Regions from separate parts of the Paenibacillus sp. MCAF9 genome, predicted to be linked through region 1. Evidence: riboswitches for the same ligand, from Rfam matches in the RefSeq annotation. Region 1 holds a riboswitch; each other region holds the start of a gene.

Region 1 (5,193 bases):
TTGAATAACCAAAGGAGAAGTAAGAGGAAGAGTGCCGATGAACCTCAGCAGCATACTGCTCCATCTGATCCAGTCGCGAGGCTTCTCGGATTTTTTAATAAACAGCTCGCTCCAGCCATGACCATTAGCAGTGGAGAGCCTTAGGCAAACACGGTAACCATTCGATTCAAGCAAGGAAGCCGGCAGCACAAACATTTGAATTCGTTTAATTTCAAACAAGGCAGCTGATTGATTTTCTAAGCTTGGCAAGGGTACTTCAACTGGTGTAGACATCAATGAGATCTCTCCTCGATTTGAATAATTCACCGACAATACTCAGCCATATTGGCTTGCCGTCTATGGTAAACCCGAAATGAAATATTGTAAAACTGTGGTATATCGTGAAAAGGCAGCCATATGCCAAATTAAAAGAAATCCATTCGTTATGCCAGTAAAAAAAGGGTAATTCTTCGAAATACTCGTTTATTCTCTTCCATTCTCGATTATAGAGAAATCTGATTATTCACGCATAAAATCGTTAGAAAGGGAATGAACACTATTTTTGAAAACAAGAGTAAAACTGAGAAATAGTGAGATATCGAGAGATCGAAATGAATGTAAGCGTTGCGAATCGCTCTGCAAGGCTGAAATTGGCTAAATTAGGCAGCAGACTGCCTTTACAGTATTTATAGCGAGGAGTAATATTCGATACAGGATTTATAAATAAGTTTCGATTTACTGATCGCTGAGTTTCCGTGAAAGCGGAAGCGGGGGAACCAATAATGACGCGATGCGCCTGTTCGATGTGAGAGTCGAACAAACGCAGAGCAGGGGTGAATCTTTGACAGGTGCCATGGATACCGGTCAAAGTAGGGCGACTCTCACCGCCCGAATCCGACAGCTAACCTCGTAAGCGTGGACCGAGAGAGGAATGATGAAGCTTGTGATCGATTAACTTCGACCGCAGAGTGTCATAGACCTCTGTGGTTTTTTGTGCCCAAAAAAGTTTAATTTGCTACAAAATGTAAGAAAACGCTGAGTCCTGCAGCAGCAGGAACGGGGGAACCAACGAACGATTCGTGTGCAATCACGACTTCGCTTCATGGGGTGAATCGCTTGAAAATGATCAAGCGTAGGGCAACTCTCAAGGCCCGAATCCGACAGCTAACCTCGTAAGTGTACTCGAGAGAGGCAACAGCCATCGTGCTTCCCGCGGCTTATTCTGCTGCGGGCAAAGAAGCCGCGGGAAAAGTTCCTCTTATCCCAAGGCTTCTTTTTTGTTGCCTTTTTTACCATATGGAGGAGAATTCGGTTGCAGGAAGAGCATATTATTGTTGCTGGTCTAAACGAGGCTGGCCAATCATTCATACGAACTTTGCAGTTTCATCAATTAAAATTTATCGTTTTGACCAATAGCAAACAGGAAGAAAAACAGCTTCGCAAGCAGGGTATCAGCAATGTTTTGTACATCAATTCGAATGATCGTCAAAGCTGGAATGTTCCTTCGATGACCATTAGCGAGGTATTTATATTCGAGAGCAGCTTGGCGCTTAGCTGCCGCTTTGTACAGTGCTGCAGAGCTTGGACCTCAAAGTCCATTTACGTCATCACACAGCAGTGGAATCCAAGGGCTATTTACAAGGGGCTCGGAGCGGATCATATCGTATTCTCTCATACCGGTGAAGTCGGTTTTCTATTAAGCAGCAAATAATGCAGGAGGGGTTTACATGCAGGATTTTTATATGTTCGGGGCGTTGTTAGCTAGCTTCGGTTTATTTTACGGATTTTTAACTTGGTGCTCCAGTGTTATTGAGAAAACAGGGGGCGAAGGCCAATGACTCTCATAGCGATAGCGGCTGTATTTGTTTTCGTTTATCTGATTTATGCGTTAATTCATCCGGAGAAGTTTTAATAGAGGGGGATTTACAAGATGGATATTTTACAATTGCTTATCGTCATTGCCGTTCTTGTATTGTTAGTTAAGCCGCTTGGTACTTACGTCTATCATGTGTTCTCAAATGAACACAATCGGTTAGACAAAGTATTCGGAGGGACGGAGCGATTTATATTTAAGCTTATTGGTCTCAAAAAAAGAGAGGGCATGAGCTGGAAGATATACGCACTCAGCTTTGTTGCAACCAATTTAATTTTAGTTGCTTTCAGCTATTTGATATTGCGGTTCCAAAATGCGCTGCCGTTTAATCCAAATGGCATGGCAGCCATGGAGCCTACACTGACTTTCAATACAGTCATCAGCTTTATTACCAATACGAATCTTCAGCATTACAGCGGGGAAAGCGCCTTATCTTATTTCTCCCAAATGGCGGTCATCATGATGATGATGTTCACGTCAGCGGCGACGGGCTTCTCGGTTGCCATCGCGTTTGTTCGTGGGATTACGAGTAAAGGAACGACGATCGGCAACTTTTTCGAGGATTTTGTAAAAGCACACACAAGAATTTTTCTTCCGATTTCCTTTATTATCACGCTAGTGCTTGTCGCTCTTCAGGTGCCGCAAACACTTGATCCAACATTTACAATTAAAACGCTTGAGGGAGCCATGCAGCAAATTGCAATCGGTCCTGTAGCTTCGCTTGAATCCATCAAACATTTGGGCACAAACGGCGGCGGTTTTTTTGGAGTGAACTCGGCTCATCCATTTGAAAACCCAAATCCATTAACGAATGTGATTCAAATCTTGTCGATGTGGGCGCTGCCGGCTTCGCTGCCTTATGCATTTGGGCTTTTTGCTAAAAACAAAAAGCAGGGCTGGGTTGTATTCTCCGCCATGATGTGTCTGTTTCTAGTGTTTCTAAGCCTTGCTTACACATCGGAGAAAACAGGCAATCCTGCTATGAGCGCACTAGGAATCGACGCTACTCAAGGAAGCATGGAAGGCAAGGAAGTAAGGTTCGGTATCGCGCAATCGGCACTGTTCACAACGGTAACAGCTGCTGCGACAACGGGTACCGTCAACAATATGCATGACACGCTTACACCGCTTGGCGGCTTGGTCCCGCTTGCTGAAATGATGCTTAATGTCGTATTTGGAGGCAAGGGAGTAGGGCTTATCAATATGCTCATGTACGCCATACTAGCTGTGTTTATATGCGGGCTGATGGTTGGGCGAACGCCAGAGTTTCTGGGACGAAAAGTAGAGCCGCGAGAAATGAAACTGATAGCGATAGCGATTCTAGTTCATCCCTTCATTATATTGGTGCCCACCGCCATCGCTTTTATGACGGATTTGGGTCACGGAGCGATTACGAATCCCGGATTCCACGGCATTAGCCAGGTGCTTTACGAATATACGTCATCGGCAGCGAACAATGGCTCCGGCTTTGAGGGATTAGGCGACAATACGCCGTTCTGGAATATTAGTACTGGGCTAGTCATGCTGACCGGCCGTTATATTTCGATGATTGCGATGCTTGCGGTTGCAGGTTCTCTTGTTCGCAAGCAGCCTGTTCCAGAAACAATCGGGACGTTCCGTACAGATAATGGACTTTTCACTATATTACTAATTGGTACTGTTCTTTTAATTGGTGCATTAACCTTCTTGCCGGTCATCGTGCTTGGGCCGGTTGCAGAATATTTGACACTCCGCTAACGGATGAGGTGAACGATAATGAATAAAAATAAGAAGAATAATTTGCTGTCGGGAGATGCGGTTAAACATGCCGTCATCGATAGCTTTGTGAAATTAAATCCAGCTACGATGATGAAAAATCCAGTTATGTTTGTTGTCGAGGTAGGGACGGTTATCGTTCTGCTGATGACTATTTTTCCAAATTACTTTAATTCTCAAGAACGCATAGGCTTTAATATTACCGTGTTTTTCATCCTGCTTTTCACGCTGCTGTTCGCTAACTTTGCTGAAGCCATTGCAGAGGGCAGGGGCAAGGCACAGGCCAATTCGCTCAAAAAATCTAAGCAGGAAATGAGCGCCAATAAGCTCGTCGGCAGCTCTATTGTAGTCGTATCATCAACGGAGCTTCGCAAAGGCGATATTTTCATCGTATCCCAAGGTGAGATGATTCCTGGTGATGGCGAGGTCATTGAAGGGCTGGCTTCCGTAGATGAATCAGCGATTACAGGTGAATCGGCGCCAGTTATTAAAGAAGCTGGAGGAGATTTCAGCTCGGTTACAGGCGGTACAAGGGTTGTGAGTGACAAAATTAAAGTGCGCATGACGAGTGACCCTGGGGAGTCATTCATCGATCGGATGATTGCCCTTGTTGAAGGAGCGAAACGTCAGAAGACGCCTAATGAAATTGCGCTCAATACACTTTTGACTAGCTTAACGATTATTTTCTTAATTGTAGTCGTTACGTTGGCACCAATCGCTGACTATTTGGGTATCCACTTAGAAATTCCAGTATTAATCGCGCTGCTCGTATGTTTGATTCCGACGACCATCGGCGGATTATTATCAGCAATCGGCATTGCTGGGATGGATAGAGTAACTCAGTTTAATGTACTGGCTATGTCAGGTAAGGCTGTTGAAGCAGCAGGCGACATTAATACGATGATTTTGGATAAAACAGGAACGATCACGTTCGGCAACCGGATGGCAAGCGAGCTTGTCCCTGTCGGAGGCAGCAATCTTCAAGCTTTATCGGGTTGGGCGGCTATTAGCTCGCTTAAGGATGAAACGCCTGAAGGCCGATCTGTGCTTGAATGGATGAAGAAGCAGGGCTCAAGCTATGATGCTTCACTTGCGGAAGGCGGCGAATTTATTGAATTCAAAGCAGAGACGCGAATGAGCGGTATTGATCTGGCAAACGGCCGCCGAGTTCGGAAGGGCTCTGTCGATGCGGTTCGGAAGTGGGTAGCTTCTCAGGGGGGAACCATCCCGTCCGATTTAGAAAATATTTCGAATACGATTGCTACATTAGGCGGTACACCGCTCGCAGTAGCTGTTGATAACCAAATCTTTGGTGTTATCTATTTGAAGGATACCGTTAAGCCAGGAATGAAGGAAAGATTCGATCAGCTGCGTGAAATGGGCATCAAAACGATTATGTGTACGGGAGACAATCCGCTTACTGCAGCAACCATCGCACATGAAGCGGGAGTCGACGATTTTATTGCGGAGAGCAGGCCGGAAGATAAAATAGCGGTTATACGCCGTGAACAAGCCGAAGGAAAAATGGTTGCGATGACTGGTGACGGTACAAACGATGCTCCTGCACTTGCCCAAGCGGATGTGGG
Region 2 (5,193 bases), on a different contig from region 1:
CGTCTTTTTGACGGCGATGGCAGCTTATGCATTAAAGAGAAAAGCGATGCCAGGCGTTCGATTTTTTACCATGCTTATTTTTTTCACCATGTTGTTTAGCGGCGGCATCATTCCATACTATTTGCTGCTCAAAGACTTGCATTTGACGAATACAATCTGGGTTTATATCATTCCGGGATTGTATAGTGCATGGAATTTAATAATTATGCGGACTTTCTTCCAAGAGATCAGTCCGAGCCTCGAAGAATCTGCAAGAATTGATGGATATAATGATTTTTCAATTTTCATGAAGGTGATCATGCCGCTCAGCAGGCCGGTTGTGGCTGTCATCGCGTTATTTAACGCAGTGGGGCATTGGAATGATTGGTTTACAGGTGCCTTCTATGTTCGAGAGAGCAATCTGCGGCCTTTATCGACATTGCTGCAGGAAATGCTGACCCGGGCAGATGCGCTTCGAAATACGCTCGAGCAAGCGGCTGGATCGACGCAATATGAAATGCTGGACAAAATTCAGGTGACAGGAAACTCGCTGAAAATGGCGACAATTATTATCGTCATCACGCCGATTATTATGATTTATCCATTTATTCAGAAGTATTTTGCCAAAGGCGTTATGATCGGTTCGGTCAAAGAATAAGGCAGGAACGGAGGAACATAGTGAATGACACAAATAATCATTTCAAATCCTTATGATAAACAAGAGGGCATGTGGCTGAAAGGGAGCTTCCATAACCATACAACAAATAGTGCTTGCGGCTCTCAAACGCTTGAGACAGTTTACCGGATGTATGGGCAATACGATTTCCTCGGCATTTCCGACCATGATTTCATTACCGTTCATGAAGGGAAACGTTCAATCACGACCGTATTCGAAGCGATGGAGGTTAGCAGTCCGCAAAGGCATATGCTTCTCATTAACCCTCCGCGCTCGATGATGGACAACTATTCAAACGAGTTTTCGGTAGAAAGGTATCAGCAGTTTTCTGACCTTTGCACGAAGCAAGGGGGAATGAGCGTACTCTTACATCCGAATCGTTATTATTCGCAGTATTGGCCGATTGAAGATATGCTCGCGATGCCTTGCTACACCGGAATCGAGATCGTAAATGGCGAAGGAAATCCAGCGTTCGACATTGCGTTCGACAAATGGGATGCGCTGCTCTCAGCTGGGCGAAAAGTATGGGGGTTTGGCGGAGACGATTTTCATGTATATGGGCAAGAGAAACGAACTTGGAATATGGTGCTTGCAGAGCAAAACACCAATGAGAGTATTACTTCAGCGATGAAATCCGGAAGCTTCTATGTTTCCACAGGCTATGGGTTTGAGTCGATTCAAGCAGCGGATGGGACGATTGAGTTTAAGCTGCTTGCGAGTGAAGGATTGGACCGGATGTACAAATACGCAACCTTGTTTGGCAAAGACGGAAATGTGCTATACGAGACTTCCGGTCGTTTCAATAGCGTTAGTTACAAGTGTCGTGGTGATGAAGGTTACGTAAGGGCGGCAGTTTATTTGGAAGGCGGTTTCGGCGCATTCTCTCAACCCTTGTTTGTTAAATAGGGTGTACTCTCATACATGATAACAGTAGTCTGACGATAACAGCAGGGTAGTACATGAACAGGAAGAATGTGAATTTGAATGAGTAAACAGGTTGATCCGCGCCAAAAGAGCATCATCTCGATAACATGGCCTATCTTTATTGAAGCTTTATTTGGGATGCTGATTGGAACGGTCGATACGATGATGCTAAGCAGCTACTCTGATGGAGCAGTGGCAGCGGTTGGGATAGCTAATCAGATTTTAGTTGTAGTGGGCTTGATGTTTGGATTTGTTACGGTAGGTACAAGTGTCATTCTCAATCAATGGCTCGGCGCAGGCAACTTGCATGGCGCTGATCGAATCGGGAGAACGGCGCTTACTTTGAATGTTATGCTCGGTTTAATAGCTAGCGTAGGATTGATTGTCTATGCCGACGTGTTTTTAGCGCTTTTTAATGTGCCCGAGGATGTGATGGCAGAAGGAGTCAGCTATCTAGCGATTGTTGGCAGCTCCGTCTTCATCACAGCAATAAGCATGACGTTAGGTACTATTTTACGATGCCGCGGTATTGTGAAAGAAATGATGTTCATCGCATTGGGGATTAATGTACTTCATATTACCTTGAATTATCTGGTGCTGATGGAGCCCTTCGGCTTACCTAATTTAGGTGTAGAAGGAGTAGCAGCATCTACATGGATAACCCGTGCCATAGGGATGACCGCTTATTTGATTTTATGTATTCGAAGCTTGGAGTATAAGGTTGGCTTGATTAGTCCATTTAAGCTTCAAAGAAAAAATATTGGCCTTATATTTAAACTAGGTATTCCTTCGGCAGGTGAGCATGTTTCTTATAATCTTTCACAGGTTGTAATCACATATTTAGTCACGCTGATCGGTACGACAGCGTTAACGACAAAAATTTATTCGCAGAGCATAACTTCTTTTGTTTTTGTTTTTTCAATGGCAATAGGTCAAGGAACGCAAATTATTGTTGGACATCTGATTGGAGCCCATCAGAAGGATGATGCTTATCGATCCAGTATGCAAAGTTTGAAGCTGGCGTTCGTCATTTCTCTTGCGCTTGGTATTTGTATCTATAGCTTCTCAGCTCTATTGCTCAGCCTCTTTACTAATGATGCGGAAATTATATTGTTAGGCAAGCAGCTCATGTTGTTATCGATTATGCTGGAGCCGGCTCGGGCTTGCAACATGGTGCTTATCAGTTGTCTAAATGCGGCTGGAGATGTGAAATTTCCAGTTGCTGCCGGGTTAGTATCCATGTGGGGGATTAGTGTGCCGCTGGCATACGTGTTCGGGATTGTGTTCGACATGGGGTTGGTAGGAATATGGCTGGCCTTTTCAATCGATGAATGGATAAGAGCTTTACTGATGCTCTACAGATGGAGGAGACGTTCTTGGCAAAAGGTCGATATTTTGGCGAAACTTGCTTAACTAGAAAGAGTAACTGTATGAAAATACGGATACTCTTTTTTTGTGTTTAAACCGTTATATTTTGAAAATATGATTGGAAATTCATCTATTTTAATTACAAAAAAACCAGCACTTTTGACAAAAATCATGTAGTGAACAGCTAAATAAATAATAATATTGAAGAAAAATGAAAGTATTCTAATAAACCAATTGCAGGATTATGGTAAAAAAAATCGAATTTAACGATACTATAAGGTTTATTGACATGCCGAGTTCTGTATATCGGAAACGGGGGAACCACCCAGGGTGAATTGCTTAATGTATGTTTTTAAGCATAGGGATCTTCAACCGAACCCATAAGCTAACCTCGTAGGCACCGAAGGGAGAAGTTGTTTTGAAGAAGGGTTTTATTTTATTGTTATCCTGCTTGCTGCTGCTTACTGGAGGAGGAAGCGTGCTTGCAGATAAGTCGGCCAAGTCTGTGCTTACGGATTCCATAAGCGAGGTTGTTGGAACTCCTTATAAATGGGGAGGCACAACGAGCAAAGGGTTTGACTGCTCGGGTTTTATTCTGCATATCTTTAATCAATTTGATGTAAAGCTGCCTAGAACATCGCAATCGCAATCAGACACAGGCACAGAGGTTAATAAAGATGAACTACGCGTGGGTGATCTTGTGTTCTTCAACACAAGCGGCAAAGGCGTTTCTCATGCGGGCATTTACATTGGGGATGGGAAATTTGCTCATTCTTCTACAAGCAAAGGGGTTACAATTACAAACCTTAACGATTCTTATTATGCAAAACGTTATGTAACAGCAAGGCGTGTCGTAACGGAAGATACATTTGCTGCGATGATGGAGTCTAAATAAAGCGTAATGATTTTAAAAACCACCTTACGAGGTGGTTTTTTTTATGTAACCATTTATTAAGTATTTGTTAAAGGGTTGTAAGCCAATAATTCGCAAGCTTACAATGTAAATAACATGAGTAATGGAATGAGGCTATAGGATTGAAAAGAGGAACAATCGCATCTTTAGTAGAGGTACTAGCTGTATCAACTAAACTAGGACTTACCTCATTTGGGGGTCCGATAGCCCATCTGGGTTATTTTCACAATGAGTATATTCGTCGCCGCAAATGGATGGATGAACGAAGTTATGCAGACCTCGTTGCTTTATGTCAGTTTCTACCCGGGCCAGCCAGCAGTCAAGTTGGGATCGGTATAGGGATAGTTAGGGCTGGGTTATTGGGCGGACTAGTGGCTTGGTTAGGATTCACACTGCCATCGATCATTGCATTAGTTGCCTTTGCTTTTTTGCTGCAAGGATTTGATCTTGGAAACACAGGCTGGATTCATGGATTGAAAATTGTAGCGGTTGCCATCGTTGCTCATGCCATTCTAGGGATGGGACAGAAACTAACACCGGATCGAAACAGAGCTACGATAGCAGTCATCGCTGCTGCGGCAACGTTATATTGGCAAGCGGTCTATAGTCAAGTGATCATTATTGCTGCAGCAGGGCTGATCGGGGTATGGTTGTATCATAAGAAAACAGTCGAGGGTACTCCTGATTTGAACATTCGGATTAGCCGTTCCCTTGCAATCTCCTGCCTCGTTATATTTCTCACGCTGCTTATTGTTTTGCCATTTCTAAGGCAATGGGGAAATATGGAATGGATAGCGATGCTCGATAGCTATTATCGTTCAGGCTCATTGGTGTTTGGAGGCGGACATGTTGTGCTGCCGCTGCTTGAGAATGAAGTTGTCTTTACCGGGTGGGTTAATGAATCGGATTTTTTAGCAGGTTATAGCGCTGCGCAGGCTGTGCCTGGTCCACTTTTTACATTCGCTAGTTATCTTGGTACTCTTTCTGGTGGATTAACTGGAGCCATTGTTGCAACTACAGCAATTTTTTTGCCGGCATTTCTTCTCGTTGCTGGAACATTGCCGTTTTGGAATGGGTTGCGAAATAACTCAAAAATCCAAGGTGCATTAGTTGGCATTAACGCCGCTGTAGTTGGCATATTGCTTGCTGCACTGTATGATCCGCTTTGGACTAGCGCGATAGTAGAGTCCGGTGATTTTATTTTGGCTGCCGTATTGTTTATTATGCTTGTTTTTTGGAAGCTACCACCTTGGATGATTGTTGTGGCTGGCGCATTAGGCGGAATGGTCCTTGAACTTATTTAATAATTAATCAATAGATAAAAACCTCTAAT
Region 3 (5,193 bases), on a different contig from region 1:
CAAAAGTCGGTCAAGCCGCCTGCCGTGCAGGAGCCGAATACGGTCATCACACCTAAACCGCAAGAGCTGAGCAATCGTGTCGTTGAGTACCATATCAACGTGCATTTAACGAATGATGCAAAGCAGCTGAACGGTGAGCAAACCGTAACTTGGACTAACCCTGGCAAAAAAACAGTGTCCGAGCTCTATTTCCATCTGTACCCGAACGCCTTTCAATCGGGCAAAACCACGTTTATGAAAGAATCCGGCGGCAAGCTGCGCCAGGACAAAGCAACAACCAATAGCCAAGGCTATATGAACCTGCTTACGCTAGAAACGCTGAACGGAGAGAGCCTGCTGCCACGCCTTCAATATGTACAACCTGACGATGGCAATGCCAATGACTTTACTTTGGCCAAAATCCGCTTGCCGGAGCCTATCGCTCCCGGCACCTCCGTAACGCTGCGAATGAGCTACGAGGTGAAGCTCCCAGAGGTATTCGCAAGAATGGGCTATTCCGGCAACTTCGTGATGGCTGGGCAGTGGTTTCCAAAGCTCGCTGTATATGAGACAGCCGGCATGCGCGGACGTACAGCTGAGGGCTGGAATGTCCATCAATATCATGGCAATTCTGAGTTCTACAGCGACTTCGGCATATACAGCGTTCGGATTAATGTGCCTGAGAACTACACCGTCGCTGCAACGGGCTTCCAGACAAAGCCTATCGAGATCAAGGAAGCAACAAAAATTTACCAGTTTTATGCTGATGATATTCATGATTTTGCTTGGTCGGCCTCACCAGACTTCGTTTATGAAGAGACTGCTTATTCAGATACCGGCATTCCCGGTGTACGCATTAAGCTGTATCTTGATCCTGCGCATGCTGACCTTAAGGATCGCTACATGCATGCAGCCAAGTCCGCACTCTCAAGCTACGCCAAGTGGTATGGTGAATATCCTTACAGTACGCTGTCGATCGTCGTTCCGCCCAAAGGAGCGAACGGAGCTGGCGGCATGGAGTATCCAACACTCATAACCGCTTTCGCTGCAGAAAATGATAACCCAGGCTACGATCTTGAACGTACGGTCGTGCATGAGATTGGCCATCAATACTGGTACGGAATGGTCGCCTCTAATGAATTCGAGGAGGCATGGCTGGACGAGGGGTTTACGTCCTATGCCGAGGATAAAGTAATGGAGACGGCATACGGCTTGGAGCCGAATTTGCGCATGGAAGCGAGCTATATGACCAACCCTGCTCCGCTCAAGCAGCAATCTTGGTCATACGCCAGCCACTCGCAATATGCCGAGAATGTATATTTGAGGGCAAAGCTGGTGCTCGTTGGCATCGAGAATCAGGTCGGCTCCAGAACGATGCAAAAAATATTGCGAACCTATTTCCAAAAGTATAAGTTCAAGCATCCATCGACAGCAGACTTCCAGCGTGTTGTCGAACAGGTAACAAAAACGAAATGGAATGATTATTTCAGCCAATATGTCTACGGCAACAAAATGGCCGACTTTTCGATCGAATCGATTCATGTACGCCCAGTCACCCAAGATGGTGCTGAGATGTATGAATCTGTTGTACTCGTTAAGAAAAACGGCGGTAGTAATGGCGAGATAAAAGTGTTGATGAAGTTTACTGACGGCACCAAGATAACAAAGCTTTGGGATACTCAGGAATCCCATATGCAATATAAACAACTGCATTCCGCTCCGCTTGAATGGGCAGTCGTTGACCCAAACAACAGCAATGTGCTTGATAATAAGCTCATTAACAACTACATGCAGGCTCAGCTGCCAGAGGATACACGCACGAGATGGAGCCTCGGCGTTGTCCAACTAATTGAAGGACTGCTCGGGTCGCTGAGCTGGTAAGTAATTGCGTTCAAGGAGCGATAAACGATGAAAATACATTTGAAGCAAGGCTGGCGGTTAGCGGTGAAACATTTTTACATTGTTGTTTTATTATTTCTTTATCAGCTGATCTGGGGGTTCTTCCTTTACCGCTTCATTGATTCGGTCGTGGCTCCGCTGCTGCGTCGATATCCGAGCTCCGCTCCTTCAGAAGCAGCCGTTCAGCTATTCATGACCGAAGCTCAATTCCAGCTGTTCAAGACCGATCTCATTAATCCTTACGTCTGGACGCTGGGCGGTCTCCTAGTTGCCCGAATGCTGATCACTCCCTTATTCAATGCCGGTCTATTCTATTCGTTAAATCAGTCCAGATCGAATGGAGGGACACGATTTCTAGAAGGCATTCGCAAAGCTTGGAAGCCTGTAGTTCTGCTTTACTGGATCGAGGTTATTTTATCTGTGGCTCCTGCTTGGTATGTGCTGCCGCACTCACTGGATGCGCTTCTAGTGAGCGGCTCTATTCCAGAGCTGCTGCAAACGGTGCTGCCTAGCGCCCTTCTATGGCTCCTATGGGGCACAGTGCTGCATCTGCTGTTTCTAGCCATGCAATTCAGCGCTGCATCAGGAGGAAGCATATTCCGTTCCTTATGGCACGCTCTCCGAAATTTCCTCACCTATGCAGCTGTGTCGCTCATCATGTGGGGGATTGGAGCAGCCGCTGGAATTGTGGTGACAAGTCTCTCCATGCTGTGGGCCGGACTGTTGGCACTCATCCTGCATCAGGGTTATTATCTCATTCAAACGCTGATGAAGGTCTGGACGATTGCCGCGCAATATGACTTCCTGGAAACGAAAAGAATGTAGCAAACCAAAAAAGCCTTCAGCGTCCTCTGGATGCTGAAGCAAAAATAAACCTTCATTCCACGCTTTGCTGTGGTGTGGAGGTTTTTTTGCAACTAACCGCAACTAAATGATGGGAGTTCTGTATAAATAACTGAAAGAAAATCAAAAATGGGGGATATTCACAAATGATGCGTAAAAAACTAGTTATTATATCCATGGTATTGCTCTTATCGGGCGGTTCATTGGTTGCAGCAGACAAACTATTTCAGAAGGTAACGCTCCTTTATAATAATAAGCAATCCACTGACGATGCTGTCGTTGTAGACGATAAGGTTTATATTAGTATTCGTTCTTTAAGCGACACCCTTCAAGCCTTCGTCCAATGGAAGAGCAATGATAAGAAGCTCATTATTCAGAAGCCCAATGTGCATATGTTTCTAATGAACGAGAAGCGAGCTATGTTCGGACAGGTTGATAAAGGCAGTGTTCAGAAATTTTTAGTGCAAGCGCAAATCGATAATTTGAATATGGCGATTTCAGAGTTCAAAGTGACCATCGTCGATCCTAATGATAAGGAAACGACAATCGACAGCCGCAGCCAAGATGATGATGATTTTAAAGAGTTCGTCGAAAAAGACACCTTTTGGTTCAGCTCCAAGCTCGTTTCCTACGATTTTAAAAATGCTGGAAAATACAAGGTACAGTTTTGGATGCAGCAAAAAAACAACGATCCACAGCTCATTTCTGAAAAAATCGTCACCGCAAAATAAATCTTTTTTTCGATTGCCCAAAGGGGGCTGTTCTCATGAACAGCCTCCTTTGTCTATTTCTGCCGCTCTATCTGGAGCAGCAGCTAGGCTGTCTGAATCTACTCTTATTCACGAGTGATATAGATGAGATTTTTCTAATTTATGAGGAGCAAAATGGTGAAATACCGCCGTTTACGGCACTTTAAGCTAGTCCTTGCGATATAGCGCCAAAAGGACAAATCGGTATATTTTACACAACATCCACATAATTAATGAAATTGACTCCATGTATTTAGTTAGAAAGCACTACTGTGGCGTGTTTATATTACAGAAAGAACGGTTTAACGAAGCAAATTGTCAAAAGGTTACATGAGAATTATTAGAAATTGCCACTAAAGGCAGGAGATCATTGAAAATAATCGAATATTTCTCAAAGCAATAAAAAAACTGCCTAATTCCCTATTGGGATACGGGGGAACCACTTTGGGTGAATTGATTCCGACGTTTGAGTTTTTTTCAAACGCCCGAGGAATCATAGGGAGCCTTCAACCGAACCCCACAGCTAACCTCGTCGGCATTGGAAGGAGTTTCACAATTGAAGAAGATTACCGCATTAATCCTGGGTCTCGTTCTCGTGCTCGCTTTTCAAGCGGGAAGCGCTTTCGCTGACTCAAAATTGAACGGAATTGTCAATGATCTTATTGGTACTCCGTACAAAAGCGGCGGAACGTCGTCGAAAGGTTTTGATTGCTCCGGCTTCACGAGCTATGTGTTCGAGAAAATGGGCATTGAGCTTTCACGTACTTCTGGTTCGCAAGCAAAAGAAGGTACAAAGGTCGCTAAGGCTGACCTCATTGCGGGAGATCTTGTGTTCTTCGACACAGTTGGCGGCAATAATAGCGCCATATCCCATGTTGGCATTTACATTGGAGATGGAAAGTTTGTACATTCGTCCTCGAGCAGAGGCGTTGTAACTGACAAACTTAACTCCGAGTACTATGAGGGACGATATGTAACTGCTCGTCGTATCATGGATGCTGATTCATACCAAGCCAACGTTGACGTAAAATAGAGCAACCTAATCCCTCTTCTTGAGGGTTGAACGGGTAGACTCATCTAGCAAAGCCGCAGTTTTTTGTCCTCTGACGACAAATGACTTGCGGCTTTGCTGTTTCATTCCAGCTAGAATGCGGCCGTTCAATGTTGCGCTTATGGAAGGAGCTATCACTGATGTATTTGTTTATTCACCGCAAGGATTTGCGTATTGCAGATTTGCGCGCTTTTGATTATTTGAAGAAAAAAGAGAAACAAGGCATTCATTTGCTAATCATAGATCCCGTTATTACAGGAGATGGCCGTTTAACTAGTCATAGCGGCCGGAATTTCATGGCGCAAGCCGCCTCACTTCTGCACAGCTATTCTAATGCAGGAAAGGAACTGCATGTGCTTTATGGTAATCCTGCTGCGATCACCGAAGCACTGCTGCATGCGCATCCCATTGATGAGGTTATTGTTCATACAGACTATACGCCTTACTCACGGCAGCGAGATGAGCAGCTTGGGCTAACCACACGCAGCCTTGGCCGCCGATGGATGTCTATTGCCGATTCACCTCTTGCTGATCTAGATGCTTTCCCGGCATTTGCTCGAAAAATGGAGCCATACAAGGTTTTCACACCCTTTTATCGCAAGTGGAGCAGCTTTATGCTGGAGTGCTATAGCCCAATGAGTGAAACGACGATTCATGAGCTTGCTACCTTAA

What was found. A riboswitch is a leader RNA that binds a small molecule or an ion and turns the genes downstream of it on or off. The one in region 1 is predicted to bind cyclic di-AMP.
Region 2: it holds a riboswitch for cyclic di-AMP, as region 1 does, so the genes downstream of both, AB4Z45_RS00205 (C40 family peptidase) here and AB4Z45_RS09385 (NAD-binding protein) in region 1, are expected to answer to the same signal.
Region 3: it holds a riboswitch for cyclic di-AMP, as region 1 does, so the genes downstream of both, AB4Z45_RS28750 (C40 family peptidase) here and AB4Z45_RS09385 (NAD-binding protein) in region 1, are expected to answer to the same signal.

Annotation. Positions count from the first base shown of each region.
Region 1 covers NZ_JBFREL010000004.1:302,738-307,930, forward strand. The annotation lists gene AB4Z45_RS09380 (hypothetical protein) at 1-273, opposite strand, end outside; cyclic di-AMP (ydaO/yuaA leader) riboswitch at 713-911, shown strand; cyclic di-AMP (ydaO/yuaA leader) riboswitch at 1,003-1,173, shown strand; gene AB4Z45_RS09385 (NAD-binding protein) at 1,292-1,690, shown strand; gene kdpF (K(+)-transporting ATPase subunit F) at 1,814-1,891, shown strand; gene kdpA (potassium-transporting ATPase subunit KdpA) at 1,910-3,589, shown strand; gene kdpB (potassium-transporting ATPase subunit KdpB) at 3,608-5,193, shown strand, end outside.
Region 2 covers NZ_JBFREL010000001.1:51,727-56,919, forward strand. The annotation lists gene AB4Z45_RS00190 (carbohydrate ABC transporter permease) at 1-637, shown strand, start outside; gene AB4Z45_RS00195 (phosphoesterase) at 662-1,561, shown strand; gene AB4Z45_RS00200 (MATE family efflux transporter) at 1,640-2,992, shown strand; cyclic di-AMP (ydaO/yuaA leader) riboswitch at 3,228-3,362, shown strand; gene AB4Z45_RS00205 (C40 family peptidase) at 3,366-3,842, shown strand; gene AB4Z45_RS00210 (chromate transporter) at 3,977-5,164, shown strand.
Region 3 covers NZ_JBFREL010000034.1:20,551-25,743, reverse strand. The annotation lists gene AB4Z45_RS28770 (M1 family metallopeptidase) at 1-1,860, shown strand, start outside; gene AB4Z45_RS28765 (hypothetical protein) at 1,888-2,703, shown strand; gene AB4Z45_RS28760 (hypothetical protein) at 2,868-3,452, shown strand; gene AB4Z45_RS28755 (hypothetical protein) at 3,488-3,637, shown strand; cyclic di-AMP (ydaO/yuaA leader) riboswitch at 3,870-4,023, shown strand; gene AB4Z45_RS28750 (C40 family peptidase) at 4,027-4,503, shown strand; gene AB4Z45_RS28745 (FAD-binding domain-containing protein) at 4,662-5,193, shown strand, end outside.